One region of the Pantoea sp. X-Soil-OKNW-713 genome, then DNA from elsewhere that is predicted to be linked to it. Evidence: predicted binding sites of a transcription regulator. Region 1 holds the regulator's gene; the other holds the start of a gene.

Region 1 (3,195 bases):
CTACTCATTCGCGCTGATAAGGATAATTATAGTAGACATTGCGGAATGGTTAGCACACTTACGGATTATTCTGTATTCAAAGCATCATAGTTAACTGTTTGCGAACCAGCTGTCATGACGCCAGTGACGACGCCAGACCCACCAGAGTGTTATTCCACGCACGGCCAGAAACACCGTCACCGCCAGCCACAATCCATGATTACCTAACCAGGGAAGCGTCAGTAATGACAGGCCATAACCGAGCGCCGCCAGCGCCATGCTGTTACGCATTTCCCGGCCGCGCGTTGCCCCAATAAACATGCCATCCAACAGGTAGCACCACACGCCCACTAACGGCATCACCACCTGCCATAGCAGATAGCGATCGGCCGCATCGCGTAATGCTTCCAGTGAAGTCAGCAGGGCCACGATATGGGTGCCAAATAACGCATAAATCGCCGCAAACAGCAGCGCGACCAACCCCGCCTGACGGCAGGCAGCATGCCAGATGAGCAATAGCCGACTGCGATCTTTGGCACCGACGGCTTCACCAGAACACGCTTCAACCGCATAAGCAAAGCCATCCTGTGCATACGCGGTGAAAGTCAGAAACATCAACAGCACCGCATTGACCGCTACCACATCCGGGCCAATACGTGCACCGAGTATCGTCAGGGAAGCAAAGCAGATTTGTAGCAGGAAGGAGCGCAGCATAATGTCGCGATTGAGGCGAAACAGACGAGCAGCATCACCGCGCCAACTCTCCCGCAGCATCGCCAAATCAATTCCGCGCAGCTTCAATACACGCGCCACCATCCATAATCCGACGGCAAGGGTCGTATATTCAGCCAGTGCCGTTGCTGCTGCGGCACCTGCTACGCCCCAATGCAGCCCCAATACAAACGCCAGATCCAACAGGATATTGACCAAATTCCCCACCACCAGTAGCACCACTGGCGCACGCGCATATTGCACCCCCAACAACCAACCGAGGATAACCAGGTTTGCCAGCGTGGCGGGAGCGCTCAGCCAGCGAATCTGAATGAACAATTGCGCCTGCTGTTGGACCTCCTGGCTGCCACCCATCAGCACCGCTGCCAGATTACTGACTGGCGTGCGCAGCAAAATAAACAGCACACCGGCCACCAGGGCAATGAGTAAAGGCTGGGTAAGCGCCCGAGCCAGTGCCTTTTTGTTGCCAGCACCAAATGCCTGAGCAGTCAGCCCGGTGGTGCTCATACGTAAAAACAGCAGCAACATAAAGATGAAACTGGTCGCCGTGGTGCCAACCGCCACACCGCCGAGATAAATGGGGCTATCGAGATGACCAATGACAGCGGTATCAACCACGCCAAGTAGCGGAACAGTGATATTGGAGAGAATCATAGGCAGCGCCAGCCGCCAGAGTGCTTTGTCAGAGGAGGAAAACAGCTGCATCAGCCCGTCCCGGTTTGCTGCACTACCGTCTTGTCAGAGAATAAAACCACGGCAGCACAGAAGGCTGCCGTAGCGGGGGGAATCAAGGTATCAGAGCCACTCGCCGTTGCGCACAATACCTACCGCCAGCCCTTCGACCGTCAGGGATTGTTCGCGGGTATCGACAACAATCGGCTGGAAGTCGCTGTTTTCCGGCAGCAATTGCACAATTGCGCCCTGCTTTTTCCAGCGCTTCACCGTGACTTCGTCATCGATACGTGCGACGACAACCTGGCCGTTACGCACTTCCTGTGTTTTGTGTACCGCCAGCAGATCGCCATCCATAATGCCGATATCTTTCATCGACATGCCGCTGACACGCAGCAGGAAATCAGCGCTGGGTTTGAACAGGTTAGCATCGACCTGGTAGTGCGCTTCAATGTGCTCCTGCGCCAGCAAAGGTTCACCCGCAGCGACACGGCCAACCAATGGCAGCCCCTCACTGGCTTCTTCTTCCATTAATAAACGAATGCCGCGCGAAGCGCCGGAAACGATCTCAATAACACCTTTACGCGCTAATGCTTTCAGGTGTTCTTCTGCCGCATTAGGTGAGCGGAAGCCCAGCTGCGAAGCAATTTCCGCACGCGTTGGCGGCATGCCCGTCTGGTTAATATGGTCGCGAATCAGATCATAGACCTGTTGCTGCCTGCTGGTTAACGCTTTCATCCCGCCCCCTGGTTGTTTATACAGTCGCTGTGAGTATATACAGGTATTGGTGAAATGGAAACCAAAACTGAGGGAAAAATCAGCGAGTTGATGAATCCGGAATCCTTATCGCAAATGTGACCAAAGCAGCGCGATCCAGACAAACAGCGCCAGTAAAATAGCCAGCAACACGGCGGCCGATCCCATGTCTTTCGCGCGTCCAGCCAGCGGATGGCGTTCCTGACCAATGCGGTCGACCACGGCTTCAATGGCGCTATTCAGGATCTCCACAATGACCACCAGCACCACGGAACCAATCATGAGTACGCGGGAAATAGCATCAACATCCAGCCAGCACGCCACTATAATTGCCACTAATGCGGCAATGGCTTCCTGGCGAAACGCTGCTTCATGTGTCCAGGCAGCGCGCAATCCCTGCCAGGAATAACCGGCTGCTTTCACTATCCTGAGAAAACCGGTGACGTTATTTGCCATGTCGTTGAACCCTTTACTCGTTTTGACGTCAATGTCTGGGCAGCCGGAGTGGTGCAGCCACAGATTTTCGCGGCGCATTCTGGTATGCTTGCCGCGCTTTGCTAACAAGAGGCTTGAAGTTGTCTATGTCAGGTTGGCGTAAACTTTATTATAAATTATTGAATTTACCACTCTCCATTTTGGTAAAGAGTAAGGCTATTCCCGCCGATCCCGTGTCCGAGCATGGACTGGATCCGACGCGGCCTATCCTGTATGTACTGCCTTATGACTCCAAGGCCGATCTCCTCACACTGCGTTCGCAGTGTCTGAAACACGATCTGCCCGATCCGCTCGCACCGCTGGAAATTGACGGCTCATTGTTGCCGCGACATGTGTTTATCCACGATGGACCGCGTGTTTTCCCGTATTTCGTGCCGAATCTGGAGTCCGTAAAGCTGTTTCATGACTACCTTGATCTGCACCGCAGCAACCCGGAACTGGATGTACAGATGCTGCCAGTATCGGTGATGTTTGGACGTGCACCAGGACGTGAAGTTCAGGGGGAATCCACCCCTCACCTGCGTATTCTGAACGGTGTGCAGAAATTCTTCGCCATTCTCT
Region 2 (3,195 bases), 1.2 Mb from region 1:
ACGCTGTCACAGGTGTTGCCAGTAACCGGGTTAGATTTGCCCATGCCACGTGCAGAGATTTTGTTGGACGGGATACCTTTAGAAACCAGGTAATCGACAACAGATTGAGCACGTTTCTCAGACAGTTTCTGGTTGTACTGCTCTGAACCGATACGGTCGGTGAAGCCCAGAACCACAACTGAACCGTCTTTCGGGTCCAGTGAGCTCAGCTGGCTGTACAGCTGATCCAGAGCCTGCTGACCTTCCGGCTTCAGGGTTGCTTTGTTGAAGTTGAACAGAACGTCAGACTTCAGGGTGAAACGCTTGGTTTCAACAACCGGAGCTGGGGCCGGAGTCGGAGCAACAACCGGTGCAGCAGCTTCGTCCTGACCGAAACGGTAAGAAACACCGACGCTCAGCATGCTGTTGTCAGGGCGTGCGCCAACGGTGCCTGCGTCGCCGATGTTGTTAACCCACTGGTAGTCCAGACGAGTAGCCCAGTTTTTGGTCAGTGCGTATTCAACACCAACAGCAGCCAGCGGAGAAACGCCGGTGTCGTGGTCGCTGATGCGAACGCCGTTGTTGTTCTGAGTTGAGTCAGCACGCCATACCATGCCGCCCAGACGGGTGTACACGTCCAGATCGTCAGTGATCGGGTAGCTCAGTTTAGCAGCCAGCTGAACGCCTTGTGCTTTGAACGCGCCGTTAGTCACGCTGCCTTTGTTCGGCATACGGCCCAGCCAGTCGTAGCCCAGCTCGAAGCCCAGGTACGGGTTAGCCTGGTAGCCCAGGAATGCACCTGCGCCCAGCTGACTTTCGTGAGTCGGACCGTTGTTGTTCTCATAACCGTTACCGTAGTAACCAGTATCGTGATACTGAGACCAGCCCAGTTTAGCACCGGTATACCAGGTGTCATCTTTAGGAGCGGCCTGCGCTACGGTAGCGAAGCCAGCCAGTGCCACTGCAATTGCGATAGCTGTCTTTTTCATTTTGCGCCTCGTTATCATCCAAATAGGCAATGAGCAAAAATAGTTTGCTCTTGGTTTAATCCTTCGCCGGGTCAAAACGCTCGCTTATGACTCTACCGAAAAAACGGAGGTTATTGAGCACCCTGGCGAGGTAAAGTCTACAACGAGATTGGAAAGTTACAAGTATGATGTGACGCCAGGCGATAAAAAAACAGGGATTTATACACACATTTTAACAATTGACACGGCATAATCTTCGTGATCAGAAATGAAAAAATCGGCTAAGCCATTGTCTAAGCTGGCGGGACAAGAATCAGTGGCTTAGCGTCAACTTCCGCAAAAAACAGCGTGAGAAAAATCCTAATTTTACTTAATGAAACAAATCTGAGGGAATTTTTGACGCAGATGGTTGTCTGCACAAAACCCCATCGTGTCCCTGAGGACGCATCACCAAACCCAAAGCTTCCCCTTCAGCAGCAGCCTGTTTGAGTTCACGACGTTCATCATCATTCAGCTCATAAGGGATCCACGCCAGCACGACGCTATAGTTACCGGTGCGCAGAGCTTTAACCATGCTTTCAACCGTACTGTAGCGTTCAGATTCAGTGATGTGCATGCTCTTTTCCAGCGGCAAACCAGATTGTTGCATCCAATGGCGATTCAGCTTATGTGCAGGCGTTAACCACAGCTGCCAGCGTGATTGTAAGCTCAATTGTTTTAGCACCGGCAGCAGCAGTAATTGCATCATGCCAGGTTGCTCGCTGTAGCGAAGTTCTGTAATGCCACCCAAAGAAGGTTGCGCTACGTCTGAAGTCGCAAAACGGTGAGAACGATCAGCGGTGCCAGAGAATTGAGTACGCATAATTTAATCACTCAGTAATGAACTGTATGAATATACAGTAATGAGTTCCTGGATAAAGATCAACCTCAATTTCTGAAAACGTCTCGCAAAATCGGACAAATTTTCACCTCGAATGCATTTAATCATTGAACAGCTGGAACGTTTTCAATATCTTCTAACCTGATGAATACATGAAGTATTTATTAGGACAGTTCTGGTAAAAGGAATTCAGGAAGGTATCAGGATGAAAAAATCTCACCCAATCGTCGAACAATCGAAAGCACAATTAGCCGCGCTAGGCGAAATTGAATCCCGCACGCAGTTTGGTGGTTATACGCTCTCAGTGGAAAAGGTTGTCTTTGCGTTTATCAATGAAGATGCGCTCTATCTACGTGCCTGTGAAGCGGTGACGACCTATGCGACGCAATGCCCGATGGAGCCGCTGATATACAGTAAACGCGGTATACCGGTGACACTGAGTTATTACAAAGTCGACAAACGTCTTTGGCAGGAACCGGAACAGTTAATGCGGCTATCCTCTGGGGCGCTACACGCTGCGCGTGAGGAGTTGCAAACCCGTTATGTCTCACTGCGGCTGAAGGATTTGCCCAATCTCAGCCTGCGTATGGAAATGATGCTACATAAGGTCGGCATCTGCTCGGTCAAACATCTGTGTGAAACAGGTGCCAAGAAAAGTTGGCTGAAACTTCGCACCATCAATAAGCATATCGGCCTGAAGACGCTGCTGGCTCTCGAGGGAGCGATTTCGGGCCATCACGAGGCGGCATTGCCTCGTGAGGTCCGGGAGGAGTTATGCGCGTGGTATCAAAAAACGCTCCGCTAACAGCGGTTCAATCTGCTGCGAGGGTGCGGCGTAGGCGCGCAATTTCAGGTAACAGCGCAATTAATAATCCCAACTGCTGCAAAACTAACGGAGCTTGCGTCTCCGGGCTGGATTTCATTTCCGCCAGTCGATGCAGCAGGGTCTGCTGCATCTGCGTTGCCTCAACATCGCTGACGCGTTCAATTTGCAAAACATCATCAACAAAGCACACCGCATCATCCAGCAACGTTAATAGTCGGGTGTCATTTAACCTGACCCGATGAGCGCCCAGCGCGGATATATAGCTGAGAAAGGAGTGATTCAGACAAAGTAACCGAAAGGCGTTTTCACGTAATGATTGCTGATGACGTGCTTCATTGCTCATATTTGACACAACTGAGGCCAGTTCGGCATCGGCATTGTGCGCATCTCGCCGCGCAACACGATAGGCCAGACGATTATCCTTGCCCTGATGATATTGTTCCATAATGGCATCAAGGTAGCGGCAGTTGGCATTAAGCGTACGCTCGGCTACCGCAGGCAACTGGCGGAAGCGCCAGTCTGGCCAGACGAAAGCGACAGCA

Evidence for each region. Region 1 encodes LexA, which represses DNA repair genes until DNA is damaged. Its sites were predicted from a motif close to TNCTGTATGTACATACAGNA; they were not measured.
Region 2: the regulator LexA is predicted to act here: its motif matches at 1,830-1,849, upstream of sulA (SOS-induced cell division inhibitor SulA).

What each region holds. Positions count from the first base shown of each region.
Region 1 is NZ_AP035995.1:374,427-377,621, reverse strand. Features, by position in the region: gene dinF (MATE family efflux transporter DinF) at 91-1,416, opposite strand; gene lexA (transcriptional repressor LexA) at 1,507-2,121, opposite strand; gene AC6I8R_RS01675 (diacylglycerol kinase) at 2,227-2,595, opposite strand; gene plsB (glycerol-3-phosphate 1-O-acyltransferase PlsB) at 2,721-3,195, shown strand, end outside.
Region 2 is NZ_AP035995.1:1,543,445-1,546,639, forward strand. Features, by position in the region: gene ompA (porin OmpA) at 1-968, opposite strand, end outside; gene sulA (SOS-induced cell division inhibitor SulA) at 1,318-1,809, opposite strand; gene AC6I8R_RS07055 (TfoX/Sxy family DNA transformation protein) at 2,033-2,632, shown strand; gene yccS (YccS family putative transporter) at 2,640-3,195, opposite strand, start outside.